4 regions of the Alteromonas sp. K632G genome follow, and region 2 is predicted to be linked to each of the others. Evidence: predicted binding sites of a transcription regulator. Region 2 holds the regulator's gene; each other region holds the start of a gene.
The links. The regulator sigma-54, encoded in region 2, starts transcription at its own class of promoters, with help from an activator protein. The targets are predictions, from matches to a motif close to GTTGGCACGNNNNTNGNNT.
Positions count from the first base shown of each region.

Region 1: a site for sigma-54 is predicted at 5,496-5,514, ahead of J5X92_RS17265 (DUF2884 family protein). Genes of this name have one in related genera too.
Region 3: a site for sigma-54 is predicted at 6,732-6,750, ahead of J5X92_RS12070 (DUF1328 family protein). Genes of this name have one in related genera too.
Region 4: a site for sigma-54 is predicted at 2,824-2,842, ahead of J5X92_RS12835 (DUF2726 domain-containing protein). Genes of this name have one in related genera too.

Region 1 is NZ_JAGGDM010000019.1:103,160-111,252, reverse strand. Features, by position in the region: gene J5X92_RS17295 (bifunctional diguanylate cyclase/phosphodiesterase) at 1-881, shown strand, start outside; gene fghA (S-formylglutathione hydrolase) at 944-1,786, opposite strand; gene J5X92_RS17285 (acyltransferase) at 1,911-2,825, shown strand; gene J5X92_RS17280 (acyltransferase) at 2,822-3,715, shown strand; gene J5X92_RS17275 (mechanosensitive ion channel domain-containing protein) at 3,718-5,004, shown strand; gene J5X92_RS17270 (hypothetical protein) at 5,083-5,274, opposite strand; gene J5X92_RS17265 (DUF2884 family protein) at 5,635-6,435, shown strand; gene J5X92_RS17260 (NAD-dependent epimerase/dehydratase family protein) at 6,738-7,583, shown strand; gene J5X92_RS17255 (sodium-dependent transporter) at 7,738-8,093, opposite strand, start outside.
Region 2 is NZ_JAGGDM010000021.1:2,126-10,218, forward strand. Features, by position in the region: gene mgtE (magnesium transporter) at 1-1,197, opposite strand, end outside; gene J5X92_RS17815 (HPr family phosphocarrier protein) at 1,356-1,628, opposite strand; gene rapZ (RNase adapter RapZ) at 1,628-2,473, opposite strand; gene ptsN (PTS IIA-like nitrogen regulatory protein PtsN) at 2,512-2,955, opposite strand; gene hpf (ribosome hibernation promoting factor) at 2,964-3,251, opposite strand; gene J5X92_RS17835 (RNA polymerase factor sigma-54) at 3,281-4,765, opposite strand; gene lptB (LPS export ABC transporter ATP-binding protein) at 4,841-5,566, opposite strand; gene lptA (lipopolysaccharide transport periplasmic protein LptA) at 5,569-6,132, opposite strand; gene lptC (LPS export ABC transporter periplasmic protein LptC) at 6,101-6,679, opposite strand; gene kdsC (3-deoxy-manno-octulosonate-8-phosphatase KdsC) at 6,676-7,242, opposite strand; gene J5X92_RS17860 (KpsF/GutQ family sugar-phosphate isomerase) at 7,242-8,093, opposite strand, start outside.
Region 3 is NZ_JAGGDM010000011.1:54,314-62,406, reverse strand. Features, by position in the region: gene J5X92_RS12105 (M14-type cytosolic carboxypeptidase) at 1-434, shown strand, start outside; gene J5X92_RS12100 (AGCS family amino acid carrier protein) at 536-2,194, shown strand; gene J5X92_RS12095 (zinc ribbon domain-containing protein) at 2,393-2,722, shown strand; gene J5X92_RS12090 (DUF1315 family protein) at 2,719-3,012, shown strand; gene J5X92_RS12085 (DUF349 domain-containing protein) at 3,002-5,986, shown strand; gene J5X92_RS12080 (hypothetical protein) at 5,988-6,203, shown strand; gene J5X92_RS12075 (hypothetical protein) at 6,265-6,459, opposite strand; gene J5X92_RS12070 (DUF1328 family protein) at 6,514-6,690, opposite strand; gene yfbR (5'-deoxynucleotidase) at 6,946-7,599, shown strand; gene J5X92_RS12060 (hypothetical protein) at 7,690-8,093, opposite strand, start outside.
Region 4 is NZ_JAGGDM010000012.1:66,736-74,828, reverse strand. Features, by position in the region: gene J5X92_RS12850 (helical backbone metal receptor) at 1-289, opposite strand, end outside; gene J5X92_RS12845 (cobalamin biosynthesis protein) at 291-1,259, opposite strand; gene J5X92_RS12840 (5'-methylthioadenosine/adenosylhomocysteine nucleosidase) at 1,266-1,964, opposite strand; gene J5X92_RS12835 (DUF2726 domain-containing protein) at 2,156-2,743, opposite strand; gene J5X92_RS12830 (hypothetical protein) at 2,887-3,282, opposite strand; gene J5X92_RS12825 (helix-turn-helix transcriptional regulator) at 3,428-3,652, opposite strand; gene J5X92_RS12820 (hypothetical protein) at 3,652-4,119, opposite strand; gene J5X92_RS12815 (FAD-dependent oxidoreductase) at 4,381-5,796, opposite strand; gene gltB (glutamate synthase large subunit) at 5,811-8,093, opposite strand, start outside.

The DNA of each region.
Region 1 (8,093 bases), on a different contig from region 2:
CTCAACACGGAGAGCAAGGGAATATACTTTTGCGTCATGCAGATATCGCCCTCCAAATTGCGAAGTTTCAAGGTAAAAACGTTATTCTTGAATATAGTGAAATGCTGCAACGCCAACATAAGAGTATGTCTGAGTTGGAAAGCAAACTTCGCACTGCCATTCAAAACAATCAATTAGCGCTTTTCTTACAACCTATCGTTGATTTACAAACCGGTAAAATTGTTAAATGTGAAGCATTAGCGCGCTGGAAGACAGAAGACGGAAGCTACATCCCACCGGATGTTTTTATTCCACTTGCAGAACGTACAGAGCTAATATTCCCATTAGGTGAATGGTTGGTAGAAGAAGCTTGTAATGCTATTGATAAGCTTACAGAGGCTAATTTAGACATTCGCTTAGCGATTAATATCTCAGGCCGACAAGTCACCGATCTTGTGCTGCTTCATCAAATACAATCGTCTTTAAAGCGCCGAGCCATCGACCCAAGACATTTATCGATAGAACTCACCGAGAGTGTGTTCATAGACAGTTTAGATACGGTGTCTGTGTTGCTGAACGAACTTAGAGCCATGGGTATTACTATATCAATTGATGACTTTGGAACGGGGTTTAGCTCTTTGGTTTACCTTAAAAAACTGCCTATTGATGAACTCAAAATAGACCGTTCGTTTGTGAGCGATTTAGAAGAAAATACTGACGATCAGGCTATTATTCAAGCTATCTTGGGCTTGGCCAAAAATTTAAATATTAGCATTATCGCTGAGGGTGTTGAGACGCAAGAGCAGCAGACGTTTTTGGTAGACAACGCCTGTACTTATGCCCAAGGTTATTACTTTGACAGACCTATGTCGATTAGTGACTTCGTAGAAAAACTGCGTTAGAAAACTGCGTATAAGATTTGGTCAGGCAGCTAACTAACGCATTTTATAAGGTACGCTGGCACTTAAATTAGGCCTAAATGCCCAGCGTGAAACTCTAAGTGGTCTTCAATAAACGACGCGATAAAGAAGTAACTATGATCGTATCCTTCATGCATATTCAGCGTTAATTGCGTATCTGATTGCTGAGCGGCTTGCACCAGTGCCAGTGGTTTTAATTGCTCAGACAGAAACTCATCGCTATTACCCTGCTCAACCAATAATGGAATGGCGTGGTTCTTACTAGCAATAATCTTTGCAGCATCATATTCATCCCATGCTGATTGCTCATCTCCTAAATACTGACTCAATGCTTTTTGGCCCCATGGGCAATCAGAAGGGTTCGACACTGGACTAAAAGCAGAAACAGATACATAGCGATTTGGATTACGTAAACCAGCAACAAGTGCGCCATGTCCACCCATTGAGTGACCGCTAATTGCGCGCTCCTTTGTCACGGGGAAATGTTGTTCAACAACGCTAGGCAACTCTTCGGTGACATAGCTATACATCTGATAATGCGCTTTCCATGGCGTTTGTGTGGCATCAACATAAAAGCCAGCTCCCAGCCCAAAATCATATGCGCCGTTTTCGTCATCAGGAACACCTTCACCTCGCGGGCTGGTATCTGGCGCAACAATTGCCATTCCAAGTTCTGCGGCTAACTTCATCGCCCCCGCTTTTTGCATAAAGTTTTGGTCGTTACAGGTAAGCCCTGAAAGCCAGTATAAAACTGGTACTGGTTTCTCAGCGGAGGCAAACGGTGGTAGGTAGATTGCAAATGTCATACTGCAATTGGTGCTCTTTGCATCGTGACTGTAGCGTAAATGCCTACCGCCAAACGCACGATTTTCACTAATAAGCTCCATAATGACTCCTGTACACTAATAAATTTAGAAAAATAACCACTTTGCTGTAGCAAACAGTAAAGGGTCTATCGGATTTTAAATCAAGTTCGTTTACACTAAGTGCCTAATTTTTGAGGTAAGTACGATGATAAGAGGCCTAATGCATCACCTGATTGGCACCATTTCAGTGATTTTTTATTTTTTAAATACGGTTTTATGGGCAACGCCCATCATTATTTTGTCTTTTTTCAAACTTATACCGCTTGCGCCTTGGAGACGATTTATATCGTATATCTTGGACGCGTGCGCAACCGCATGGATTACGATTAACAATCTTAATCAGCGAGTGAGTAGTAGAACAAAGTGGGATGTTACCGGCCTTGATCAACTTACCCGCAATGACTGGTACTTAGTCATTGCCAACCATCAATCTTGGGTCGATATCTTAGTTTTACAACGCGTATTCAACCGTAAAATCCCATTTTTAAAGTTCTTTCTTAAAAAAGAACTGATTTACGTCCCTATCTTAGGCCTAACCTGGTGGGCCCTTGATTTTCCTTTTATGCGTCGATACTCAAAATCTTTCTTGGCCAAGCACCCGCATTTAAAAGGTAAAGACATGGAAACTACCCGCAAAGCATGCGAAAAGTTTCAAACCAAGCCGGTAAGTATCATGAATTTTGTGGAAGGCACCCGCTTTACCCAAGAAAAACATGACCGACAGAACTCACCATTTAGCCACCTGCTTAAGCCTAAAGCGGGCGGCGTAGCGTTTGTTCTTTCTGCCATGGGGTCTCAGTTACACAAGCTCATTGACGTAACGATTGATTACCCTAGCGGCGTTCCCTCATTTTGGGATTTCGTCAGCGGCAAAGTACGTGATATTCGCGTGAGTATTAAAGTAACCCCCATCACGGATATTACCGAAAATGGCTACTTTAATGATAATTACTTTGACGACCCGCAGGTAAGAAGCCAATTTCAGCGTTGGTTAAATAGCCGCTGGCAAGATAAAAACGACCAATTAGAATCGATTAACGCAACTCAGAAGCCACTATGATCCGTACCTTGTTTTCCCCTGTAACTTTCGTTGTTCACACTGCGCTTCAAATAGCTAACCTTGCGCTGTGGGGAGGGCTGATCATCTTGTTCGGCGTGGTTAAACTAATACTCCCTTCAGGTAAAGTTACCGAGGCGTGGAATAGCGTCATGCACGCTTGCTTGTTTAGTTTTGGCCGCGTTAGCGTATTGCTTATTCGCCTCTTCAATAACGTAAACATTGAGTGTTCGGTTCATGGCGAATTGTCGAAAGATAGATGGTATTTAATTATCGCCAATCATCTTAGTTACCTTGATATTGTGTTACTAATTGAATTTGCCACTCATCGCATACCGGCTCCAAAATTCTTTCTTAAAAAAGAGTTAATTTGGCTTCCATTTGTAGGGCTAGGAGCTTGGGCCTTAGATATGCCGTTTATGCACAGATACACCAAGGCCTACTTAGAAAAGTACCCTGAGAAAAAGGGTAAAGATCTAGAGACAACACGAGCATCATGTGAAAAATTTCGTACGGTGCCCACCACTGTTATTAATTTTGTTGAAGGCACCCGCTTTACCACACAAAAACACCATCAGAAACGAAGCCCTTATAAAACCTTACTTCCACCTAAAGCGGGGGGCGTATCTTTTACATTGGCTGCAATGGGTGAATTATTTACTAATGTGCTCGATATTTCATTGTTGTATCCAGACAATAAGCGCCATCCAATGATGGCCATGCTAAGTGGTACTATGACCAAAATCATAATCGATGTTAATGTGATGCCTGTGCCCGCGCTTCAGCAACACTCTACGTTGAGTGAACCTGAGTTTCGCACCACTTTTCAAGATTGGCTAAATGCCATGTGGAAAAATAAAGATAGCCGTATCAAACGTCTTTTGGAGTCGTAATTGTGGAAGTAAGCTCAACTGTACGTGATAACTTCATGCATCTAGTGAAGGATTTTTTTCCATCACTGACCATGCACGACCCGCTATATAATGCGCTAGCGTTAGGCACCATATTGACGATAGCGATTGTTATTTACGTCTTTGCAAGATTGATTGTTCGCCCTGAAATAGCAAGATGGGTATCAAAAACCACCAACATTTGGGATAACGCATTGCAAGAGCATGGCTTCTTCCGCCGCCTGATGCACTTATTCCCAGCCCTTTTTATATTTCTTGCCACTCCTGTACTTATTGAAGAAGCTTCAGTGCTGTATGGCTTATTAATAAAAAGTGCGTTGTTGTACATGCTCTACAGTGGGCTTTTGGGTATTTACGCCATTTTGAGTACGGTGGAAGATGTTTACAACGCCTCTGCGCTGTCTAAACGTGCACCTATTACTGGCTTTATTCAAGTCACCAAACTCGGTTTTGCCATTCTTACCATTTTGTTCAGCATCTCGTTAATTGTTGATAAAAGCCCCTTACTCTTGGTGTCTGGCTTAACCGCTATTGCCGCAGTTCTGTTACTCATTTTTCGCGATACCATATTAGGTTTTGTGGCAGGTATTCAAATTGCTGCTAACCGCATGTTTAACACTGGTGATTGGATCACCATGCAGAAATACGAAGTAGATGGTGAAATTAAAGAAATAGGTTTAACCAACGTAAAAGTGCAGAACTGGGATAAAACCATTTCAACGCTGCCTACCTACAATTTGACCACCGAAGCGGTTAAAAACTGGCGAGGCATGCAAGAATCTGGTGGACGCAGGATAAAGCGCTCTGTGTATATCGATGTTCATTCTATTAAATTATGTGACAACGAGATGTTAGAGCGCTTCTCTAAAATTCGTTATATCAGCGAGTATATCGAGAAGAAAACTAATGAACTGCGCGCTTACCACAGAGACTATTCTATAGATGAGTCTGATTTATTAAATAGCCGCAAGCTAACCAACATCGGTACCTTCAGAGCTTATCTAGAATCCTATCTGCGCAAACACCCAAGTGTGAACCAAGAAATGACCTTGATGGTGCGCCAACTGCCCCCTAACGAAATTGGCCTGCCGCTAGAGCTATATTGTTTTAGCATTGAAAAAGATTGGGTGAAATATGAAAAGGTTCAAGCGGATATTTTTGACCATGTAATGGCCATGCTATCTTTGTTTGACCTAGTTGCATACCAGCGTGATGGCCACTTGGGGTATTTATCCAGTGCCATGGAAATAAGCCAAAGCGAACAAGACTAGCGCTTGCTGTGACGACAAATTATAGATGCTAGACATAAAAAAACCGGCCTAAGCCGGTTTTTTTATGAAAATCATTACTTAAGCCAACGCATAACCCATTAGCAAGCAAACCACTAACCCAGACACACCGAAGAAACCATACTCGATTTTTTCCTGCATGCCTTTTGCGCCAGTTTCAGCTGTCATGAAACCCATTACGATGCTGCTAAGCCCCAGAGTGAAGGCAATTAGCGCAACACCAAATACAATTGCGTTAATCCAATCAGTCATTCTCTAAACCCTTTAATTTTTCTGACGTTATTATGCATGAAATCAATCTAGATGAACATGCCTCAAAAAGCATTAAATACGAGTAATGTGCTCTTTTTCTTACCACTTTGATCTTAGTCAAAAATGCCAAATAGTTAAGCTAATTGCTAAATTATGGTGAATAGTTAGTGCCACCGCCTATCTGAATAATCATAAGACACTGAAATTAAAAGAATTATTGAAATGGCACTGAGGTTGCAACACTTAGGTTACAACACCTAGGTTACAACTGAGCTTGTAATAGCAGGTTATAAAAACAGCGTGAGCGCATTGCGCTAAACGGTCTTCGCGACAGCATCATGGTTAATAGGATTTCAGAAAATGAAAATTAAACAATTATTTCCACTTGCCTTAGTAACTTCATCTTTACTTAGCGTGCCAGCGTTTGCTTTTGAGACTAGCTGCGATATCGAATTGGATGGCCATCTTCAATATTACCAAGGCCTAATTACTGTCGACATGCAAAATGGTTCTACCATGTCGATAGATGACACCTACCATTTAGTGATTAACGGTGAGAGTGTGTCGTTGAACAACGAACAGCAACAATGGGTCAATACCTATTACGACCGTATCGATACTGCTATCCCCATGACCCTTAATATCGCAAGTGAAGGGTTAGAGATTGCGAGTGTTGCCGTTTCTGAAGTATTTGGTGAACTGCTTGGCGGCGACAATGAACTTACTGAAGACTTTGATACGATGTTTACATCGCTTAACGAAAAGTTGGCAACGTCTTTTTATGATGACAATGGCAATATCAAAGTGGATACAGCTAAGTTTGACGAGCCAGGCTTTTTCGACGAAAGCTGGGAAGACGAATTTGAAGCGCAATTCGAGTCGCTCATAACTGAATCAATGGGCCGTATTTTGATTGCTGTGGGCACCCAAATGCTATGGAACGGCGGCGATATGGAAGCCTTCGAGGAAAAAATGGAACGCTTTGGTGAGACTATTGAACACCGTGTTGAATCACAGGCCGCAGCACTTGAAGAAAAAGGCGATGCCCTGTGTGAAGTGTTGCAAGAAGCTAATTATGCCGAAAACAAAATGCAAGCCAGCATTCCTGGGTTAGGTGGCTTAGACTTAATCGATATGCGCAGTGGCGAAATGAAAATGTAATTGTGGTTCTATTGGTGTAATGACTTCCCAAACTGCATTCAAACCACATTTAATTTACGTTTAATAACCTTACAACGCTAGCTTTCCCGCTAGCGTTTTTTGTTTTTGACTAATGCCATTCTAATCGATTTTCTCCCTTATCAATTAGCACATCGCGCTTTGCATCTTATTCCCAGATAAGGTGTACCTAACAACCAGCATTTGTGTGCTCGCATTTACCCCATAGACCAATCCGTTTTGCGCCTTACCGCGTATTTTTGATACTTTTACTCTCACGCCCCATCATCATCTAAGAAGACGTTATGAATAATAAGCTAGTTATCTGCGGTTACGGTTGGCTTGGTCGCTACTTGGGCAAAGCCATGTCAGCTACCCATACTATTATTGCCACCACACGAAGCAAAGAAAAAGCGTTGAAGATAAGCGACAAGCACATTAAAGGCTTGGTTTTTAATTTGGGTGACGACACTATCACGCTATGTGATGAACTTAGCGATGCAACACTGGTACTAAACATTCCACCTGGCCGTCGTAATACCCAGTTAGATGATTTCACCGATAACATGCTTACCCTTATTGATAATGCAGTGGCGGCTAGAGTAGCCCGTATTATTTTCATTAGTACCACCTCGGTATACGGCGATAATAGAACTGATGTGTTAAATGAACACGCCAGCACTCAACCTGAAACCGCATCGGCAAAAGCGCATGTAGCCATAGAGCAGCACTTGTTAGATTTAAAAACGAATGACAAGGTAGACGTTAAGATAGTTCGCCTTGCTGGGTTAACCGGCCCAGATCGTCATCCGGTAAATTCGTTAAGTGGCAGAAGCCTGAATGCGGGCAATAAACGAATTAACTTAGTGCATGTTAATGATGTTGTTGCCGCGTTAAAGACACTGATTTTCGCAGATAGTAGTAAGAACAACTCTAGCAAAACCGATAGCACAGATTTATATCATCTGTGTAGTTTGCAGCATCCCAAAAGAGGCGATTACTATACCCAGGCGGCACAGAAAAAAGGGATTGCTGCTCCCACATTTAGTGACTCAGATTTAGCCCCCACGGGCAAGGTGATTGATGCAAAAGCGAGTTGGGCTTTACTGGGAATACTTCCCGACTATGCCAACCCTGATGACATGATTTAGTGAGATAGAATGTTGTAACACGATGACGTTACACGCATAGGATAATAAACAGATAAGGCGCTCATATTTGAGCGCCTTATTATTAATATACGTTTTACTTCAACTTGCCTAGTGCAACTACCAATCGAGAACAACGACTAGCTGAGAACAACCACTAGCCAAACAGGCTGAAGCCGAAGTATTTAACCGCCACGGTATTGATGAAAATAACTAACAAGATGGCAGGGATAAACGTTTTAAGCGATACATCGACATACTTTTCAAACCATCCACCACGATAGCCCGAACTCCCCTCTTCAAGGGATGCATTGAAGTTTGCACTTTTCCAACGATAGATAACGAAGATACAAATCAAGAAGCCGTTTAATGGCAAAATGGTCTCGTAAAATACGTCAATAATAACGTCGAACAGCGACTTATCTACACCTGCATAGCTGGCGAACTGCGTAAGTGCATCAACTTTACCAAATGACAAAGTACACAGTACCGCTAGCACAAGCATCACGCTAC
Region 2 (8,093 bases):
CAGCATGGCAAAGGCAATAATAATCCCTAACATGTAGTCTTGTTTCCAAAGCGCTATTACCGAAGCAATTAAGATTGCCCAAATAGCACCGTTTAAGAAGCCAATAGATATCTCTTTGCTTATTAACCAGCGGGAGTTGTTGGCATTAACGTGCCCAAGCGCCATACCGCGAATAACAAGGGTAAGGGTTTGGTTTCCGGCAACACCGCCCATGCTTGGTACTATGGTGTTCAATATGGCAAGTACGGCCAATTGGCTTAGCGTTGCTTCAAACAAGTCGCTTACCATGGCTGCCATTAGCGCGGTAACCAGGTTTACAGCCAACCAAACGGAGCGTCGTTTGGTACTTTGAAGCACAGGGGCGAAAGTATCTTCGTCATCATCTAAACCCGCCATACTCATCATGGAGTGCTCAGCGTCCTCACGAATAATATCTACCACGTCATCAATGGTAATTCGGCCGACTAAGCGGTGTTTCTCATCAACCACGGGGGCCGATAGCCAGTTATAGCGCTCGAATAAGCTCGCCACTTCATCATCTGGCATATGCACAGGAATCGCTTCAGACTCTTCATCCATCACATCAGACACTTTGGCTTCAGTCTCAGCGGTGAGTAATCGCGTTACCGGTACAATACCCACCAAATTATCGGTGCGGTTAACCACATAAAAGGTATCGGTATTTTCAGGTAATTCACCTTTGAGGCGAATATAACGAAGGACCACATCAATGGTGACATCAGGGCGAAGTGTAATGGTGTCGGTATTCATAATGAAACCGGCAGTTTCTTCGCCGTAAGACAATGCCTGTTCAGCACGTACCCTGTCTTGTGCATCCATAGAGTCTAGAATGTCCTGTAATACAGGCTCAGGCAGACTACTAAGGGTAACCGCTAAGTCATCGGTATCCATCTCTTCTAACGCGTCTACCACGTTAGCAGGCAGCATTTTGGTGATGATACCGTTACGTACGTCGTCAGAGAGTTCTTCTAAAATATCACCATGGAAATCACCATCGATAAGCTCCCACAACTCGTCACGAGTACGACTGGGGCTAGATTCTAGAATGTGTGCAACATCAGATGGGGGTAATTCAAGCAGAAGCTTACGTACAGAAACAAATTGGCCATTATTCAACGCGCCATTTAGTGCCCTTAGTTGGCTTTGTACGTATTTTGAGACCAGCGCTTCTGCCACTGCTTTCGCCTAAAAAATGGAATTTCAATAATGGTAGGATATCGCACTTGCCATGACGCTGTCATGACAAAAGCGCAGTAGGTACAGACAATTACGAGCCGTATGGTGAAATTATAGACGGCTTTTAGCAGAATTTCTCAGTCGTATTGGAAGCTGCATTATTCGTCTTCGTTGAAACGGCCTTCAATTAACGTTTCAATGGCGTTTAATGCCGCTTCGGCATCATTACCTTCAACCACAACGTTTACCTGTTCACCTTGGTGGCTTTCCAGCATCATTAAGCCCAGCACACTGTTAGCATCGGCTTTCTTATCGCCTTTCACCAACACGATTTTTGCGTCAAATTGATTGGCTAATTGAACCAACTGTGTGGCAGCGCGGGCGTGTAAGCCCAATTTATTGACTATGGTAAGTGTTTTTTCGATTGTCATTACTGATTTAACTCGCGGTGGCGAATTTGTACATCGGGATGCATTTCGCCAAAGGTTTTCGCTAACGATTGAGCAATAAATACTGAGCGGTGCTGACCGCCGGTACAACCAATCGCAATGGTGACATAACTACGGTTATTGCGTTCTAAGTGTGGCAGCCATGTAGTGATTAGGTTCTGAATTTGCCAAATAAATTTGGTTACAACAGGCTGGGAACCTAAAAATACTTCTACGGGGGCATCTAAGCCAGTTAAGTGTTTTAAATCGGGTTCCCAATGCGGGTTGGGGAGAAAGCGGGCGTCAAATACATAGTCGGCGTCTTTGGGGATACCGTGCTTAAAGCCAAACGATTCAAACACCAATACTAGGCGAGAGCTTTTCTTGCCTAGAATTCGCTCGCGAATAAGCTCTGCGAGTTGATGAATAGTGAGTTTATCCGTATCAATATACAAATCGGCGCGCTCAACAATAGGCGCAAGTAAGTCTGATTCGGCTTTTATCGATTCAGATAAAGATTTGTTGAGCTTAGCTAGCGGATGTAATCGGCGGGTTTCGCTGAAACGCTTCACCAGTACATCGTCACTCGCGTCGATGTACACAATGGTCATAGACCACGATGAGGGTAGGTAATCTAAGATCTCTACCAAGTCCGCTGGATTTTTGGGTAGGTTTCTTACATCGATACTTACCGCAACTTGGTCATATTCATCAACCACGGTATGGGTCAGAGTAGGGAGAAGGTTAACCGGAATATTATCTACGCAATAGTAACCTAAATCTTCAAGGGCACGTAGCGCAACTGATTTTCCTGAACCGGATCGACCACTGATAATAATCAGTTTCACCTGCATTTCTCCCTTTTAAAATATGGTGCAGTGCTTTTTTAGCTTAAAGCCGTAATGATGTCATCACTGGTGGAGGCCCGCCTAATGGCTTTCACCGTTTCTTTATCACTTAGCTTACCCGCCACGGTAGCGAGTGTTTGTAAGTGACCTTCTGTTTTCTCTTCTGGCACTAATAGGGCAAAGAATATATCTACGGGCTGATCGTCAAGCGCATCAAAATCGATGGCAGGGTTGCTGGTTACAATAATGGCGATAACGTGTTCTAAGCCCGGTAATCGACCGTGGGGCAGAGCAATACCATTGCCAATACCCGTACTCCCCATTCGTTCACGGGTTAGTAGACTATTTAATACACTAGCCTGATCGATGTCGGGATTATTTTTAGCAGCAATGTCGCTAATAATCTCTAGAATACGTTTTTTACTGTTACATTGAACCGCACACTCGGTGCGGTCCAAACTTACTATGGCTTGAATTTCCATACTAATATTTAGTGCTTTTTCAGCTTTTCCTTATGCTTGATAACTTGCCTGTCGAGTTTGTCGATCATGCTGTCTATCGCCGCATACATGTCTGTATTATGAGATGAAGCAAACACTTCTGCGCCGCTAAGGTGCATGGTGGCTTCGGCTTTTTGATTGAGTTTTTCGACGTTCAGGATGACATGCACATTAGATATGTGATCAAAGTGACGCTCTAGTTTGCTGAACTTAGTATCGACATAGCTACGCAAAGAATCAGTAATTTCGACATGATGACCGGTAAGGTTGATTTGCATATTTCGTCTTCCTTAAATTATCAAGGCCTTTAAATAAGGCTTTTGCGTTGGTTTGACGGCGGAATCGATAACGATTCCCGGTATTTTGCTATTGTTCGCCGGGCTACTTTAATGCCTTGTTCGGCCAACAATTGAGCAATCTTGCTATCGCTTAATGGCTTGCTGGGCGTTTCCGCTGCCACAAGCTTTTTAATTAGTGCGCGAATAGCGGTAGATGAACACTCACCACCAGATTCCGTTGCTACATGGCTAGAGAAGAAATATTTCAACTCGAAAATGCCACGAGGGGTATGCATATACTTTTGCGTGGTGACTCGTGAAATGGTGGATTCATGCATATCTACCATTTCTGCGACATCATTTAGCACCATTGGTTTCATCATTTCTGGGCCGTGCTCGAAAAAGCCCATTTGTTGCTGCACAATACAGTTTGCTACTTTCATCAAGGTGTCGTTTCTTGACTCAAGGCTTTTTATAAACCACTTGGCTTCTTGCATATGCGAGCGAATAAATTGCGAATCGCTGCTGTTTTTAGAGCGTCGGCTCATGGCAGCGTATTGTTGATTTACGCTTAATTTTGGCAAGCTGTCGGGATTAAGTTCTACTACCCAACGGCCATTCTTTTTGTTTACCGAAACATCAGGAATAACGTATTCGGGTTCTTTAGTAATTAATGCACTGCCAGGACGAGGATTCAACGTTTGCAATAAGCGCATGGCTTCGCGAAGTTGATCTTCTTTCAAACGACTCTTGCGCATTAACGTACGGTAATCTTTGCTGCTCAGCAGGTCTGAGTACTCATTAATAAGCTGTCTGGCTTCGGTAAGCCATGGCGTATCGTCTGAGAACTGGCGAAGCTGCACGAGCAAACATTCTTGCGGTGTACGTGAACCTGAACCAATAGGGTCGAACATTTGAATACGTTTTAGTACACATTCAACTTCGTCCATTTCTACCAACTCTTCAACATCGTCAGAGTTTACCGATTCTAAAATCTGTTCAATGGGTACGTTAAGGTAACCAGATTCATCAATTGAGTCGATAATGGCGGTAGCAATGGCGCGGTCTGTATCTGAAAACGGGGTTAAGCGCATCTGCCAAAGCAAATGGTCTTGAATATTGTCGGTGGTTTCACCCTGAAACAATTGGTCGTCATCATTATTCGATGGGCCAGGAGCGGGGGCAGAAGAGGCCGAGTAATACTCATCCCATGTGCTGTCGATTGGCAACTCGTCGGGAAGATCGTTCTTTTCAAGCGCGTCACCAGCTTCTAATGAATCGCTAGAAGCAGTAGGAGCAGCTTCTACAGAAGGGTCGTCGCCGTCCATGTTGTTTTTCTCAACAGGGTGGTCATCACCGCCTTCTTCAACTTCTAAAAGAGGGTTTGAGTCAAGTGCTTCCTGAATCTCTTGTTGCAGGTCGAGCGTAGACAACTGCAGCAGCTTGATTGCCTGCTGCAACTGCGGTGTCATGGTAAGTTGTTGACTGAACTTTAGCTGTAAAGATGGTTTCATCTACGTCTTATTTTTAAACTCTTGTTGTGAATATACCCGTGCTTAAAACTGAAAATGACAATTCGGTTACAGTAACTATAGCCTGAATTGTTCTCCTAGGTATACATCCCTTACTTTCTGATTACTTAAAACTTGTTCTGCCGTCCCTTGCGCGATGAGTTCGCCTTGGCTCACAATATACGCTTTCTCACACACATCCAGTGTTTCTCTTACGTTGTGATCGGTGATGAGGATTCCAATTCCTCTGTCACGAAGATGTTGAATGATCTTCTTTATATCATTAACCGATATAGGATCAACACCAGCAAATGGCTCATCAAGCAAAATAAATTGCGGATCGGCTGCTAATGCTCGTGCGATTTCTACTCGGCGGCGTTCACCACCGGATAAACTCATACCCGTACTATTACGTATATGGTTGATATTAAATTCATCAAGTAGCGCATCGGCTTCTTGTTCTTGTTCTGATGAACTTAACCCTTTACGGGTTTGCAAGATAGCCATGATGTTCTCAAACACCGTCAATTTTCTAAAAATAGAGGCTTCTTGCGGCAAATACCCAATACCGCGGCGAGCACGTTCGTGCATGGGCTCGTGGGTTAATTCGCTGTCATCAATACTGATTTTGCCCTTATCTAGAGGAACTAAGCCAACAATCATGTAGAAGGTAGTCGTTTTACCGGCACCATTCGGGCCGAGTAATCCAACGATTTGCCCCGTCGATACTGATAAGCTTACATCGCGAACCACTTGACGTGCTTTATACGCCTTTGCAAGGCTCTGTGCGCTCAACGTTGCCATGATTAATTGTCGTCCGCCTTATCGTCTTCGTTATTCGATGACGCTTTACGTATTGCCTCAGGGGTAAATACGGTAGTGACTCTGCCACCTTCGCCGTCTTCGCCGCCTGTTGCAAGTAATTGTTCAGTGACCATGTCGAAGGTAATCTTATCACCTTGTACTTTACTGGTGTCTTGCTGTAGCTCAGCATTTCCTTGTAAAGAAATAGTTCGATTTACTACTTCATAGCGAATTTCGTTGGCCTTCGCTGTGACAGGAGCACCGTCTTCAAGTTTTTGCGAATAGCTGGCTGGTTTGCCGCGAGCCACGAATATCTCTCGTCCATCACCTTCGCTGGCAATCACTTCAACTTCATCGGCATTTATCACCAAAGAACCTTGAGTAATCCGTACATCATCTTTAAACAATGAGGTTTTGTTTTTACCGTCAACAAATTGCGATTTCGAGTCAACTTTAATCGGTTTATTAAAGTCGCTTTCAGCCGCTATAGCCGCAGTAGCAAATAGGCTAACAGCGAGGCTAGTCGCTAATGCTTTAGTGGCTAGGCGAATAAATGGTTTGTACATGGTCTATTAACTCGTATTCCTGGGTACGCAAATTAGCGTTAAACCCATTGCTGTTAATCACATATTGTAAGCCACGTATTTCCACGGGCTGATCAGATGTCATTTGCTTAGTGTACAGGTTTATCTCTATAAACGCTGTGCGTATTGTTCTTACAAAGTCATCGACACTTTGGTTTTCAATAACGACATTATTTTCTAGCTGTATCAATTCGTTATTATACAAAGTGCCTTCTGTCGCGGTAACTTCCCACGGTGACTGTGCATCGTCGGTATACAATGTATATCTGGGCTTTTGGAATAAAACAAAGCCCAATTGGTCGTAATGTTCCATCGACGCTGCAAATACTTTGTGATTTAGCTGTCCTTCTTGATTGTATAAGGTGGTCGTTAGGTTTTTGGCTTTATATGCAGGCTTTAATGCGTCCGGCCCTTGATCAGATTGCTGAGCAGGGTCTTCGTCCATCCAAATAGGGATATACAGGGCGGATGCCAATATAAATAACACCGAAATACTTAAGCCTAATCGATCAAAACCTAATACCTTCATACGCTAGCACCTTGAATTCCGTGTAGCTTGTCGTTTGCTTGAAGCAAGGTGTCACATATTTCGCGAACGGCCCCGAAGCCGCTGGGCAACGTGGTGATCCAATTCGCTTGCTGTGCAACCGCAGGGTGGGCGTCTTTTACCGCAATTTTTACATTAGCGTGAGGATACATGCCCGTATCAGGCATATCGTCACCTACTACCGCCACATGCTCGGGCTTAAGTGATAAGCGAGCCATCAGTTCAGCAAGGGCGTCAGATTTATTTTCTTCACCCTGCACAATGTGTGCGACATTCAGTGCTTTCATTCTATTTTCGACAATGGCAGAACGCCTGCCCGTAATAACCGCCACTGCCACACCTGAATTCACAAGCGCTTTAACACCATAGCCATCACGGGTATGAAATGCTTTTAACTCTTCGCCAGCATTACCAAGGTAAATACGGCCATCTGAAAACACACCGTCTACATCACAAACTAATAATCGAACTTGTTTTAACGAGGAATACAACGCCGTTGGCATAGCGGTATAAAGTGTATTTACGGCTGTTTGGGTGTCGTTCATTATAAAACTCCCGCTTTAAGTAGCATGTGCATATTGAATGCGCCCACAGGCTTGCGGGCATCATCCGTTACCATAAGCGCACTTATCTTATGAGTTTCCATTACATTTAGCGCTTCTACGGCGAGTTGTTCAGGCATGGTTGTTTTACCGCCTTTGGTCATCACCTGCGTAACCGTGGCGGTATGCAAGTCTATGCGGGCATCTAAAATACGACGTAAATCACCATCGGTGAAAATTCCGACTAAAACACCATCGCTATCGATAACCCCGGTCATACCCAGCCCCTTTTTGGATATCTCCAATAGTGCTTCTGCAACCAGGGCGTTTTCGTCTACCAAGGGTAATTCGCTACCTGTGAGCATGATGTCACTCACTTTCAGCAGTAATTTTCTGCCTAAGCTGCCACCCGGGTGGGAAAGCGCAAAGTCGTCAGAGGTAAAACCTTTGCGATCTAGTAGGGCTACGGCAAGGGCGTCACCCATTACCAAGGTAGCGGTGGTGCTAGAGGTAGGTGCTAACCCTAAAGAACACGCTTCCTTTTCTACACTAATATTCAATACCACGTCTGCGTGCTGTCCTAACGAACTAGTTACGCTGTTGGTCATTGCTATAACAGGTACATTTAATCGCTTCACAATGGGCAGTAAATTAACTAGCTCTGCGGTTTCACCAGAATTAGAAATAGCGAGTAGCACATCACCTTTGCTTAGCATGCCTAAGTCGCCATGGTTGGCTTCGCCTGGGTGCATGAAAAACGACGGCGTTCCGGTACTGGCAAGTGTTGCAGCAATCTTGTGGCCAATATGCCCTGATTTACCCATTCCGCACACGACAACTTTACCCACACAGTT
Region 3 (8,093 bases), on a different contig from region 2:
GCGCTGATAAAAGCCCAGAAGTACTTTATGTCATGAACGCAATGGAAAACATAGGCGTAGATATGTTTGTCGATTTGCACGGTGATGAAGCACTGCCGTACAATTTTGTGGCAGGCTGTGAAGGTAATCCAAGTTATTCTGATGAAATTAAAGCGCTAGAAAATACGTTTAAAGATGCGCTACTAAATGCAACGCCAGAATTTCAAGATGAGTTTGGATACGATAAAGACGCGCCAGGTGAGGGGAACTTAACCGTGGCAGCAAATGCAGTAGGTGAGAAGTTTAACTGCATGTCTTACACCGTTGAAATGCCATTCAAAGACAATGTCGATGTGCCTGATGAAATTTATGGCTGGTCTGTTCAGCGCAGCAGACAGCTAGGTGAGGATTTACTTATTGCCGTAAATGCCGTAGTAAAGAAGTTAAATGGTTAATACGTTAAATTAGCATCACAAAAAAGCCCCTTTTCATCGGGGCTTTATTAATAAATACAATAATAGAAATCATAACAACAAGATAATAAAGGGGTGATACCTTGGAAGGGTTATATAGTTTTCTCGTCATACTGGATGGTTTTTTAGGCGGCGCAGGGTGGTTTCCTTACGTATTGCTAGGTGTAGGTCTTTTCTTCACTATCTACCTTAAATTTCCTCAAATTCGTTTTTTCAAACACGCTTGGCAAGTGGTAACCGGCAAGTTCGACAAAGAGAGCGACCCAGGTGATACCACTCATTTTCGCGCACTTACTACCGCGCTATCAGGTACGGTGGGTACCGGTAATATCAGTGGTGTGGCGTTCGCCATATTCTTAGGTGGTCCAGCAGCTTTATTTTGGATGTGGGTAACGGCCTTTTTAGGTATGACTACGAAATTCGTTGAAGTTACCCTTTCTCACAAATACCGTGTGAAAACCGAAGATGGCACCATGGCGGGTGGTCCCATGTATTACATGGACAGACGCTTAAACATGAAATGGCTAGCGGTGGCTTTTGCCATTGCCACGGTAGTGAGTTCATTCGGTACCGGTAACTTGCCGCAAAGTAATGGTATTGCGCAAAGTATTGAAGCCACGTTTGGTTTCGAGCCTTGGGCAGTAGGTAGCGTGCTGGGTATTTTACTTGCGCTTGTTATCCTTGGTGGTATTCAACGCATTGCTGCTTTTACTGCGCGAGTCGTGCCGGTAATGGCGGTTATTTACCTTATTGGTGCGTTAGCGGTTATTTTCGCAAACGTTGAAAATATTATTCCTTCTTTCACCGCGGTAGTTAAAGATGCATTTACAGGGTCTGCGGCTGCAGGTGGCTTCCTAGGCGCATCACTTGCGTATGCGTTTAACCGTGGTGTAAACCGTGGTTTGTTCTCAAACGAAGCGGGGCAGGGTTCTGCGCCAATTGCGCATGCTGCGGCTAAAACAAAAGAGCCTGCGTCTGAAGGTATGGTGTCACTACTTGAACCTTTCATCGATACCATCATTATCTGTACGGTGACTGGTTTGGTTATCTTGTCTTCTGGTGTATGGAAAGAAAAGCATGAAAACGTATTCGATCGTTCTGACATGCTCTTTGTTCAAGGCCAATATGATGACAGCGATCAAGCCGATGTCGATAAGCTTTACGGTTACCTAAACGACGTAGAAGGTAATGAGATAACAGCGTACACAGGTAGCATCACAGTAGTAAATGGCACTGCGGTTAGCGATGGCTTTACCTTGTTAAATTCACGCTCAGTTGCTGAAGATGTTAAATACAACATTGGTAGCGAAGATTTATTTACCGGTACGCTTAAAATAGAAGAGGGTAAACCCGTACGAGATAACCTAGAAGTGAGCGGTAAATCCTTGGTGCACTCAGCTGCACTAACGACCATCGCCTTTACCCGTGGTTACTTTGGGCAGTTTGGGCAATACATAGTATCTATCGGGCTTTTGCTGTTTGCTTTTTCTACAGCCATTGCATGGTCGTATTATGGTGATAGAGCGATGACGTACTTGCTTGGTCCCCGTTCGGTAATGCCATATCGGGTTATCTACGTAGCTGGCTTTGTATGGGCTGCGTTTTCTGATACCACTTTGGTATGGGCATTGTCGGCAGTGGCCATTGTAGTAATGACTTTACCTAACCTATTTGGTATTGTGCTGCTCTGTAAAGAAATGAAAGAAACCGTTGACGATTATTGGTCTAGACACAAAAAATAATCGCTAGCGTGAACGTGGTGTGCAGGCCAACGTGGTAGCCTTTTAAGTTTGGCTTTCACACCACAATTTCAATTAAATTATATTAATGCTCATCTGCCTTTGAATAGGCTTTGCAATACGCATTTCAATACGTAAAATACTCACCTCTAAAACCAATGCTACCTGGTTATTTCCGCATCATTCCTACAGGAGCAAATTATGGCACTCGTTGACTGCCCATCGTGCAATAAGAAAACGTCTGACAAAGCAAAAATATGCCCACATTGTGATTTCAAGATAGGCGATGCTTCCTCAGAAGATATTGAACGTAAGAAAAATCTACAAAAATTCAAAAAGTTACAGAGCATTCAAAATCAATCGCTTATTGCCATGATCATATTTGTGGCGGGATTCGGTTTTATGTATTGGGGCGGAACAAGGCCCGGCGACTTGCAACATAATCTCGCTATTGTAGCCAGTATTGCAGGCTTCGTGTGGTATCTTGTCAACCGCGTAAGAATTGTACTTATTAAACGTTTTCGTTCATGAATATAGAAGTATTACTAAATAGTATGACGCCTGAGGTGTATGAACGCCTGCGTCAATCCGTGGAAACCGGTAAATGGCTTGATGGTACGCCTTTAAGTGAAGAGCAGAAGGCCAGCTGTATGCAGGCAGTCATGCTGTATCAAGCAAAAATAGAGAAATCGTCGGAACATATGACGGTTAATGAAAGCGGCGAAATAGTGCATAAAAGTAAATCAGATTTTAAACGTGCACTTTCCAAGCAAGAAGATGATAACAACACTATAGCGCGGTTTAAACAGGATGATATTTAGTCGGTTCTTTGCTCCTTCTCACACCAGTCAGAATCCCGAAAAACGACTGGAAGCTATTCAAAACCTGTCGCCGGAAAAGCCCACAGACAAAACGATTTTACATGAACTAGCATTTAACGATGCCAATGCTGATGTCAGCCTTGCAGCCCTTAACAAACTAAACACGTTTGTATTGTGGCTTAAAATGTCACAAAGCGCCCACCATGCGAAGGTGAAAAAAATTGCTGAACGCACCGTTGAGGCAGCCTTGATGGGACAGGGTGATGTAACCATAAACGCGAATGAAAAAGCATCATTTTTGCGTGAAAGTGCCAATGGTGAATTGATTCAGACTGTATTGGTCAACGACCCAAGTTTATTGGCAGACAATAATCTTGTCATGACGTTGCTTCACAAAGTCGATAAGCCAGCTTTTACCCAAACCATTTTTCTTCATCATGCAGATAACGCGATGCAACAGTCTATTTTGGCCACTATTGAAGATAGTAGTGTGCTGCAAAAGCTGGAAAAGAAATGCAGAGATAATGCTATTCACGCCGCTATAGCTACAAAGCTTCAAGTACTGAAAGCGCAAGCCGAAAAGCCTATTGAATTAATGCGACGCGTGACTTTGTGTTTGTCTAAATATCAAGCGCTGGTTGATAAATCAGACGTTGAAGATATTGACAAGCGTCAAGCTGAATTGTTAGGTGAATATAATGACTTAATGACAGATTCATCGATATTGAGTTCAGAAGATAAGACGGCGGTGGACGCTAAATTCGCACGTATTAGCGAAAAGGTATCACGTCACCTATCGCGTATTAGACCTGAGTGGGAAGCGCAAAAAGCGGCAAAAGAAAAAGCCGAAATTGAAGCCCTTTGTAAGCAGCATTTATCGCATGCCACTATACAAGTTAATTGGCTCTATGGTGAGCGTTTGTGTGAGGCGACCCTTGCTGATGTAGCGGTAGTCAATGAGTCGGTACGCGCATTAGAAGTAAGCGCAGATCACATGGCTTCATTAGGTGGCAGCGCTAAACTGCTTGACGAAGTACGTACTGGAATAGCTTCGTTAAACAACAGTTTAGAAGCTTTTTCGATGCAACAGCAGTACGGTCAAAAGCTTCTGATTTGTTTGTCTCAAGTAGAAGCTCTTGCGGAAGAATCCCTTGCAGAAGAAGCTAAGCAACAACACACCGCAATTACGCCTTCTGAACCAGTAACAAGTGGGCAAGACGATAAAGAGAAAGTGCTCACAGAACAAACTGTTGAAGCGGCCAAAGCTGTAAACACTGATGCAACTGAAAGTAAATCTGTTGAAGGAGACGCTGTTCAAAATGGCACCGATCAAAATGATGACGTTAGCCATAAAGCCCCAGAATCAATCGAAGCCGAATTTAAAGCGTTAAGTGAAAAGTATCACGACTTACGCAATGAACTTATTTCAGTACCAAGCGCCCTTAATAAGCGCTGGCATGCAGCTTCCCGTGTTTTCAGTCAGAAAAAACAAGCTAAAAAAGCAGAAGTAGACCAGGCGCTTCGTCAGTGCAGAAAGCAAATCAGTGTGATAGATAACTTAATCGCCCAAGGTAAGTACCGCGGGGCTATTACTAAGTTTGAAAAGTTATCTGCAAGCTTTGAATCTATGCCTGAGAGTGTTAAGAAACAATTGGCTAAGCGTTTTGAGAAAACTGCCGAAGATATTGCTCATCTCGAAGGCTGGCAAGATTATATTGCAGCACCTAGAAAACCAGCACTGGTAGAGGAAGCGCAGACATTAGCTTCAACTCCCGTCGAAGATATAAAACAGCGTGGTGAAGCCATTCGTTATCTTCGTCAGCAGTGGCTTTCGTTAGGCGCTGGCAGCGACGATGACGCGCTTCAAAATGCTTTCGACGCCGCGTTAGAACTTGCGTTTCAGCCTTGTCGCGAGCATTACGCGGCATTAGATGCTGAACGTGAGAAAGCGCTTAAAGCTCGTCAGTCATTAATTGAACAAGTTGCTGCCATCGATTTGTCACAGGACGAAGCGGTGCTGGCTAAACTGTTCGATAGAACCGTTAAGCAGTGGCATGAGTGTGGTCAGGTTGAAAAGCGTGAATACGAGTCGTTAAAGCAACGTTGGAATAAAACCATCAGCCCGCTGCAAACTAAAGTGAATCAGTGGCATGCGATGAATAAAAAAGCGAAGCAGCAACTCGTTGCTCAAGCCTCAGCGCTGTTAGCAGAGAAAGATATTGCTAGCGCCACTGAAACAGCGCAGCAGCTGCAACACAGTTGGAAAGCCATAGGCCATGCCGGTAAGCGTGATGAAAGCCGATTGTGGCGTGAGTTTCGCTTAGCAAACGATGCATTATTCGGACGCTTAAAAGATCAACGTAAGGCACAGTCATCAGCATTTGATGAAACCTTTAATACCCTTTTTACTCAATTGAATGCTATTGACTCGGAATCTGATGAATCGACGATTGCTACTTCAATACAGGATATCGAATCGCGTGCCAAAGAGTTGCCTGGTGCAATGCGTGCAAAACTCGATAAGAAAATAACCGGTATTCAAAAGCAGCAGCAAACACGTGCTCAGCAGCGCCAGGTTCGCAAGGTACAGCAGCGTGCCCAATCGGTTATTTCGGTGTTAAGTGAGAGCCTGCGAGCAGGAGACATTACTAACATCAATGATGATGACGCCGACATGCTTAAAAAGCGATGGAAGTCTGCACTGTCTAAACCTACACCTGTTCAACAAAGTCGACATTGGTTAACCGTGGCGTTAGAAGCCGCTACTGATTTACCTAGCCCTGAGAGCGATAGCAGCATGCGAACCAATGTCCAGCTAACCATGATGACAGCGAAACTAGAGAAGGGCGAGAGCCTATCTCCTGCGCAGTTGCTAGAAGATTGGATTGCGCATGGGAAAGTTAATGACCAAGAAACGCATTTACTTGAACGGATAGTAAATGTATTGGATAACAATCCAGAGGTAGTTGCTTAAGATGAAAAGCCAAGTTGAATTTGGTTTTGCCAGTGAGATGACAGCATATCGTTTTATCAACACGGTTAAACACATGGATGTTGATTCACTGGTCGTAAAGTTTGGACGTAGTGATCGTCACGTGTTGGTATCTTACCGTTATGCGGTGGATGAATTTGATAGAACGCTATCAGAATTAGACGATTTAGCGCGAGAGCTTGGCGGCGAAGAAGTATAAAAAGAAGTATAAAAAAGCTGATGGACAAGGTCCATCAGCTTTTTTCGTGATAAAGCGAGTATTAACAGTCTTTATCTTCGGCGTCTGCGCCTTCTTTAACATCTTCACAAGCATCTTCTACTGCGTTGCCTGCATCTGTTACAATTTCGTCTAGCTCTTCGCCTGCATCTTCTGCGTTGTTATCACCGCATGCGGCAAGTGTTAGTGCAAATGTACCAGCTGCTAAAAGTTTCAATAATGATTTCTGTGAGATCATGTCCATTCTCCTGTATCCTAAAAGTATCTAAAAATATCTAAATGTGTGTTAAATCTATGCTCGTGGTGACCGACCGCGTAAGGCATTCGCGACTAGTGAAATGACTAGTAAAGCGATAAACACAAAGAATAAAAATTGTGCGATACCTGTTGCTGCACCTGCGATGCCGCCAAAACCAAAAACTGCTGCAATAATGGCGATAATGAAAAAAGTAATTGCCCAACCTAACATAGCTAAATCCTCTTTTTGCTCCGTTACTGACATAGATATTAATGCGAACTCCGTGCCTGAATGTTAAGTGTCTGATTTATATGTATTTGATATTAAATTCCACTGCTTTTGACCGATAATGTATTCGTCGGCTAAACAAGGTTTACAGAGCATTTGCACTTTTTACATGGCGGGAGGCATACCAAGCAAGGCAGCATTCCCGATTTGCAAATGCTACTATCAATTTCTAACAATCGTAATTTTATAGGGCGCAAAATGGCGAAAACTCACTCCGCATTTATAGGTTTGATGCAACGGGCAAGAAATGTGAAGCGATGGCCTTTAATGGCACAGTTTCAAGAGGAGATGTTGTCTACACACATCTACGAAGCCTCTATGGTCGCTCACATGTTAGGTGCGATAGCGGCGGATGTGTTCAACGAAGCGGTTGATCCCGATCGAGTCGCTGCCATGGCTATTTTCCATGAAGGCAGCGAGATTGCGGGTATGAGTGATATTCCAAGTCCTGTAAAGTACCACGACCCTGAAACTACTGCGGCCATAAAAAAGCTCGAGCGCAGGTTTGAGGCTATGCTGATACAAACCTTGCCTGAGCCGCTACAGAAGCGCTATCAACCTTTAATAGAACAAGATAAAGACGATATTCATGTACGGCTTGCTAAAGCCGCTGATGTGCTATGTGCGTATCTTAAATGTGACTACGAGTTGTCGAAATCCAATTCAGAATTTTCAAACGCCATGTACGAAATGGAAGTGCAATTGAAGCAGTACCGAGAAAGGTTTCAGTCGGTAGAGTATTTTTGCAAAGTATTCTTAGAAGATGCCAAGGGAACCCTGGATGAACAAACCAAAGATCTTGATTGGGTAGAGCGAGCCAACACATTGCATTTAGATTCTGAGCAAAATTGAACAAATTCAAATATAGCTTAGAGGGCTTAAAACAAAACGACCGCCATGTGGCGGTCATTTCATCAAAAAATATTTCTGTTTGAAGCGCGCTTACTTAACCTTATCTACTTGGTCAGCGAGAATTTCTGTAACAGATAAAGCGTTCTTTCCCATACTACCTTGGGTATTGCTCATTCTTACCAGAATAGAGAAGTACACGTCGTTAATCTGTGTCTGCGTCACCGTGTTCTGCCCTTGACCCGGGGCAGGCTGTGCCACCTCGGTACATCCTGACATAGTGCATTGCTGATTGGTGGCAAATGGTTGGGGCTCATCGGTATTGTGGGTGACTGCTCTGGCCATAACGGGTTTTTTATCCACGTCGGTTTTGATAACAGCCAACCATTCATAGTTATGTTTGTTAGCGAGTTCAGCGGCTCGGCGCAATGCGAATTGCTGAATAATATCTGCTGAAGTGCGATCTGTAGCTTTAAATAATACTCGGTATTCATTGT
Region 4 (8,093 bases), on a different contig from region 2:
GTGCTTCTAAACCAAGGCTATAAACCCACTCGGTTAAATGAGGTGCAAGCGTGATAATCCGCGGGGCTGATTTTCTGGCTTCTACAGCCTGAACATATTCATGCTGAGTTTCCTCACTAATTTTCTCACCACTTTGCGCTTCAGCTGAAGTGGAAAGAGGTACTAGTGTGAGTAATGTAACGATTATTAGCGAACGCTCTACAGTACTACCTTTACTCAATATCTTAAGTAGTAAAACACTTATTATAAATGCAGCGTGTTTGCGCAATTTGTGAAATAGACTCTTCACGTTAGAAGACCTCGCTCAGGGTTTGTGTCTGTACTGCGATCAATAGCAAACAAACACTCGCAATGGCGGTGACCACAGCCATGGCACCCACTATAGTGCGCTTACTGCGTATCATGTCTGAATACTTTACTTGCTCGGCACCGCCTACGCGAGGGTAGCGGTATTTTCGTCCATGATAAATTGCAGGGCCGCCTAATTGAATATTTTGTATTCCACCAAACAGCGCAAGTAACAAGGAGGTTTTATCTCGTGCTTTACTTCGTCTTACTGCTCGAATGCCTTTTACGGGGTGAGTGAAAAGAAGCACAGCAACACAACCGAGTAACGCAGGGGGAACCACTAATAACGAAACAAGCTTTCGCACAGGTTTAGCAAAATGCACCATTTTAGGGTTTCGGTAGTGCCATTGCCACGAGGTGAGTAATAACAAACGGTAGGTTAGCGCACCAATCGGGCCTGCCAACATAAAGTAAAAAATAACGCCGCAATAAAGATATAAAAACTTAAGCCATAGCGATTCAATGGCTGCTTTCGCAATACCTACATCGGTTAATTGGGTGCATTCACGGGCAACTATGGTGTCTACGGTTTCTCTGGTGAGTACTTTTTTATTTTTTCCTACTGTTTTTAATATCTTACTGAACTGATGGCGCTGATAGGCAAAGTCGAGCAAGGCAACCATGATCACGGCTTCGAAAAAAGCAGGGTATTGAGCCATGTATATGAGTATGGCAAGGCAAACGATTAAGGGGGCTAATAATACGATAGCCGCTAATGAACCAGAGATATAATGCTGCGAACGAGAGTAATTTAAAGAGGGAAGAACTTTAAACCCCATCTGCCTAACCAAATAACGCATGAGGGTAAGCGGGTGGCTGCTAAGCGGCCACCGCCAAAGGGCATCTAGAACAACTGCCAACCATAATACCAGCACCGACTGATATGCTGATTGGGTCAGCAATGCTTCCATTTACCGCTACGCCAGCGCTTTGATCATAGCCATAACAAGTTGCGCTGAATGTTTTGCCGCCGTATCTAAATATTCTTTAAAACTGACAGTTGATGTCTTACCCGCAATGTCAGATAGCGAGCGAATTACCAAAAACGGTACGTCGAGCATGTGACAGGTTTGGGCTATAGCTGCACCTTCCATTTCAACTGCTTTCATATCTGGGAAACTTTCACGCAGCGCCTCTACCGCTTCGTCGGTGCCGATAAACGAATCGCCAGTACAGATAAGACCGCTGGTAGATTGGATGTTTTCTAACTCGCCCGTCGCCGTTTTTGCGGCTTCAATGAGCGTATTGTCACAACGGTAGTCTGCAGGCATGCCAGCACATTGGCCAAGCTTGTAGCCGAAATGGGTTAAGTCCACATCGTGGTGGATAACATGGGTGGCAATCACTACGTCGCCAATGTTTAAGTTCTTATCAAACCCGCCTGCTGAACCTGTATTTACTACCACATCTGGTGCGTATTGCTCGATAAGTACCGTAGTGGCAAGGGCCGCCGCAACTTTTCCAATACCACACTTTACTAACACAACCTCAACGTTATTAAGGGTGCCTTCATAAAAGGTTAAGTGCTTCCATGTGGTTTCTTTAAGGTTTGAAAGTGAAGCTTTAAGTAACGCAACTTCTTCATCCATTGCGCCTAGAATGCCAATTTTTTTTATGCCAGTCTCTTTCATGTCAGTCTCTTTCATGTACATACCGATTTGTTCAAATGTTGGGGGAAGCAAAACTTGCTACAGATATGGTAATGAATTGTATAAGGAAATGAGGAAAACTGACAGGAAAAAGCCTTTGTCACCTGCTATTACAGCAATAATGGAGTGCAACAAAGGCTAGGGGGAAACCGGCTTTTTTATGCAGCTGCCGCGCGGCTCGACCTAACTGGGCGAGTCGGGCGCTTAGTTGGCTCAGGGTTGTGCGTAGGAAGCTGCGACATTTTTTGTTGAATTCTTCTATAAGGAATAAGCTTATTTTCAAGGCATTCACGAATATCGTCTACAGTATAACCCGACTTAACCTTAATTCGCGCATGAGGAACACCGGCAGCATCTAATGCGCCAGAAACAAACCAATCACGCTGAGTTTTGTAACCCTCTTTCCCTTGGTTATGCACAAGGTCGATAGCTAATATGGGGCTCATGTCCTGTTTGTCGACCAAGATAAAATCAAGTTGGCGCGAAGAGGCTCTAGAAATAGCTTGGCTGGCCGTTTTCTTGTTGGCCGATTGCCTTACTGACACTATGTCGCTTAAGCGTACACGGCAAATGATACGAAACTCTCGCCCCATTGCTTGTTCAATAAGGTTTAAAAAAGAGTGTTCTACAGGAGTGAAAAGCTGTGGCTTTCGGCGAAAAGGAAACGCTACGCCACCATCTGATAATTTTATGGCGCCTAATGCCACCACGATAAGTAACATCATTAAAATAATTGCCAGTTCCATCATATTCCTCGCATATCAACGTGTAATGCGCGTCATTTAAATGACGCTTTTTTTGACACCACTGTGGTTCTTTACTGAAATTGCAAAGGCAGTGCCACATTGAACGAGGAGAGTAACTAGTCGGAAATAAAATTTATGGAAGGTTATGGCTTACTAATGATGAGTACATCAACTTGCGTGCCCACATTATCCGGGGAGACCACAATACGAACCGAATCATCTGTTGCTGCAAGCATGGTGCGTTGGTTGACCGCAGGTTTTCTGACAAATTGCGGATAGGCATTTTGATAGAAGGCGATAACCTCTTTAGGCGCGTGCTTAGTAAAATAGACCAAACTCGCAGGCAAGCTATCGTCGAATTGCTGACACTGGCGAGCATTAGCCATTAGCGAGACGTCAAAAAAGGAGGCAGGGCAAGACCGAACAACAGGTTCATCTAATGAACTGTCGGTGGACACCGTATCGGCAAACGCGTGGCTCGCCATTGCTAGCCCGCTAAGTAAAACTATATTAATGCTTTTACGTAAACCACTTGTCATTATTCTTGTTAACCATTAATCACTCTTTGTATCGATAATAATGGGCTAACTATATAAGAGCAATAGGTAAATAGTTGCACAAGGTATGTTCATAACGTGATGGGTATAAGGTGAAAATAATTTGAGAACCGGGTTCTCAATCCCATCACTCCTTCACTTTCGAATACTGAAACACCTCATTAAATGGCTTATCAAATACCAAGGCAATTTTGAACGCCACTTCAAGAGATGGTGAGTATTTTCCTTTCTCAATCGCCATAATGGTTTGGCGTGTAACACCCACTTTTGACGCGAGTTCCTGCTGCGTCATTTCATCGACAAGAAAGCGCAAGGTTCTTATATTGTTAGTTATTGAATAATGTTCAGCCATTAACTTTCTTTCCGGCAATAGTAAATCTCAGTACCAAAGCGGGTTACCTCCGATAACCAAAAAATAAGGACTAACTTTAGCTCAATAGGCGCAAGAGCATAATTGGTGTAGCTATTTTGCGCGTCAAAATCGATGTTACTGTTGATCATTTGTTGTATCACGCAGCTCACAATACCTACTGACAGTACCCAATAACCCGCATTATTCGCGGTAAGTCGATGATAACGCTCTCGTTCATCTTCAGGGGTATTGGCATCTTCTTGCTGGCTCATGGCTAACGCAACATGTAACGCTACCTCTAAGATAATGAAGGCAATAGTAATTCGCATGATGAGGGCGGTGGTGACATCTAGGCTAGTATTTGGTTGCAAAAACATAAGTGTATATACGCTATCTCCATAAATAGAGGCGATCACCGCAGATACTAAAAAAGACACCCACAAACTTTTCTCTCTGAACGAAATCATTATCTTTCTCCATGCCCTAGTAATGGTGGTTAAATTTTACTTTGTGTACGTTAAATTTAACTCAATGTTAAATATATTGTACATGGGTGCTTGTAGAAAGCTAGCGGAAGGTTGTTACAAAGTATGTTGTAGAAGAAGGTTCCCTGAGCGGATTTCTTTACAGCTTTAGATATACTGGCCACAAAAAAGCTCGCCTAAGCGAGCTTTTAAATAGATTACATACAACGAGGTACGGTTAACGTGCTGTTTTACACGTGGTTATTAAACGCCAATGTAATCCATGATACCGTCAGCGGCTTTTCTGCCTTCGTCGATAGCGGTAACCACAAGGTCACTACCACGTACCATATCACCGCCCGCAAAGATTTTAGGGTGCGATGTTTGGAAAGCAAACTTACCAGCAGCAGGAGCGCGTACGCGGCCTTTTTCATCTAGCATAATGCCGAACTCAGCAAACCAAGGGGCAGGACTAGGTTGGAAACCAAACGCGATAATAATTGCATCAGCTTCAACTACGTGCTCAGAACCTTCAATTTCAACTGGGCGACGACGCCCGTTAATATCTGGTGGACCCATCTCGGTTTTTACGAATTTAACACCGCAAGCATTTCCTTCGCTATCAACAGCAATGTCTAAAGGTTGAATGTTGAACATAAATTCAACCCCTTCTTCTTTTGCGTTAACTACTTCTCGGCGAGAACCAGGCATGCTTTCTTCGTCACGACGATAAGCACAAATAACGCGGTCGGCTTCTTGACGAATAGACGTACGTACACAGTCCATGGTGGTATCACCACCACCAAGTACCACTACGCGCTTACCTTTCATATCCACAAAGTCGGCTTCGTCTTTTTCAAGACCCATCACGCGGTTTGTATTTGAGATAAGGAAGGGCAGAGCATCGTGAACACCGTGTACATGTTCATTTTCAAAGCCGCCTTGCATCGATTTATACGTACCCATGCCTAAGAACACGGCGTCGTAATCATCTAACAGTTTTTGCATTTCAATGTCTTTACCAATTTCAGTGTTAAGTACAAACTCAACACCCATGTCGGTAAAGATTTCGCGTCGAAGCTTAATTACATCTTTTTCAAGCTTAAACGATGGAATACCGAAGGTTAGCAAGCCACCAATTTCTTCGTACTTGTCGAATACTACGGGCTTAACACCGTTACGCACAAGAATATCGGCACACGCTAGGCCTGCTGGGCCTGCACCTACAATAGCGACTTTCTTATCTGTCCAAACTACGTCAGACATATCTGGGCGCCAGCCCATTTTAAACGCGGTATCGGTAATGTATTTTTCAATACTACCAATGGTTACCGCGCCGAAGTCGTCATTTAGGGTACATGCACCTTCGCACAGTCTGTCTTGAGGACAAACGCGGCCACATACTTCTGGCAAACTATTGGTTTTGTGCGACAACTCAGCCGCCTCAATAATACGACCTTCATTGGCAAGGTCTAACCATTGAGGAATGTAGTTGTGTACCGGGCACTTCCATTCACAATACGGGTTACCGCAGTCCAAGCAGCGATCTGCTTGGCCTTCGGTTTGTGACTGACTTAACGGCTGATAAATTTCAGCGAACTCGTGTTTACGCACCATGATCGGCTTTTTCGGCGGATCGATACGTTCAACATCGACAAACTGGTATACGTTCTTTGCCATAAACTTTTCTCCTCCTACTGAGCCTGGATGCGCAATTCTGCGCTTGAACGACTGATGTGACCTAATAGGTTTTTCACATCACTGGTCTTCGGCTTAATAAGCTTAAAGCGTTTCAGCGTTGCCGCGAAATCGGTTAGCAAGCCTAACGAATGGTCGCTGCCGGTTTCTTCGTAATGCTGATTAATAAGACCACGTAAGTGCTCTACTAAAATCGCTTTACCGTCAACAGGCATAATCTCAATAAGGTCTTGGTTTACACGGTTATCTAGGTCGTCGTTGTCGTCCATAAGGTACGCAAAACCACCTGTCATACCGGCACCGAAGTTCACGCCTACAGGGCCAAGTACAGCAACGATACCACCAGTCATGTATTCACAACCGTTGTCACCAATACCTTCAACTACCGCAATAGCACCTGAGTTACGTACACCAAAACGCTCACCGGCACGGCCTGCAGCAAATAATTTACCGCCAGTTGCACCGTATAAGCAGGTATTACCCATAATGGCACTTTCATGCGCATTGTAAGTCATGTTTCTTGGTGGATGAATAACAAGCTTACCGCCAGTCATTCCTTTACCTACGTAATCGTTTGCGTCACCTTCAAGATGCATGTGCAAGCCGCCAGCATTCCATACGCCAAAACTTTGACCAGCAGTACCGGTAAGATTCACTTTAATAGGCGTATCTTCAAAGTCGTGGTTGCCATGGTGCTTAGCAATTTCACCCGATAACAAAGCACCTACCGAACGGTCGGTGTTGCGAACAGGGTATTTCAATTCAAGAGACTCGCCGTCAACAACCGCTTGTTGCGCGTCTTTAAGCATTTGTGCGTTTAGCACACCTTTATCAACGGGTTCATTGGTGGTTTGTGAACAGAATAAACGGGTATGTTCACCTGCTTTCGGTCTTACCAACAATGGCGTTAAATCAAGGCGGTTTTGCTTCGCAGTCACACCGTCTATCACTTTTAATAGCTCAGTACGGCCAACAAGGTCGTCAAACTTGGTCACGCCAAGGGCTGCCATAATTTCACGTACTTCTTGGGCAATAAACTTAAAGTAGTTCATAACCATGTCTGGCAAACCAATGAAGTGGTCGTCACGAAGCTTTTGATCTTGTGTTGCTACACCGGTTGCACAGTTGTTCAAGTGACAAATACGTAAGTATTTACACCCTAACGCCACCATGGGACCAGTACCAAAACCGAAGCTTTCAGCACCTAAAATACCCGCTTTCACTACGTCTAAACCTGTTTTAAGGCCGCCGTCAGTTTGAACGCGTACTTTATGGCGAAGGCCGTTTTCAATGAGCGCTTGTTGAGTTTCAGACAAACCTAATTCGAACGGGCTTCCAGCATATTTAACCGACGTAAGTGGGCTTGCGCCTGTACCGCCATCGTAGCCTGATACCGTAATAAGATCTGCATAGGCTTTTGCTACACCGGTAGCAATAGTTCCTACACCAGGTTCAGACACTAACTTCACTGAAATAAGTGCAGTTGGGTTCACCTGTTTCAAATCGAAAATAAGCTGGGCTAAATCTTCAATTGAATATATATCGTGGTGCGGTGGAGGCGAAATAAGGGTTACACCAGGCACTGAGAAACGTAACTGTGCAATGTACTTATTCACTTTGTCGCCAGGTAACTGACCACCTTCACCAGGCTTCGCGCCCTGTGCCACTTTAATTTGAATAACATTCGCATTTACTAAGTAATGCGGTGTTACCCCAAAGCGACCAGAAGCAACCTGCTTAATTTTCGAGTTCTTTTCAGTACCAAAGCGTGATGGATGTTCACCACCTTCACCTGAATTCGACTGCCCGCCTAAACGGTTCATGGCAATCGCTAACGCTTCATGCGCTTCAGGACTTAACGCGCCTATAGACATTGCTGCCGTATCAAAACGCGGGAATAAGTTCTGTGCGTCTTCAACTTCGCTTATATCCACTGGCTCGCTTTGTGGGTCGAGCGCTAGCAGGTCACGAATGTGCGCAGGAGAGCGCTCGTTAACCAGTTTCGCATACTGCTGGTAATCGCTGTATTCGCCGGACATTACTGCTTTTTGCAGAGTGCTGACTACATCTGGGTTATACGCATGGTATTCGCCGCCGTGTACATACTTAAGCAAACCACCGTGATCAACAGGCTTACGTTTTAACCAAGCAACGCGGTTTAGATTAACCGTATCTTGTTGGAAGTCGTCAAAATCGGCTCCCTGTAAGCGCGAGGTAACGCCTCTGAAGCACAATTCCATTACCGCATCGTTAATACCGATAGCTTCGAATAGCTTCGA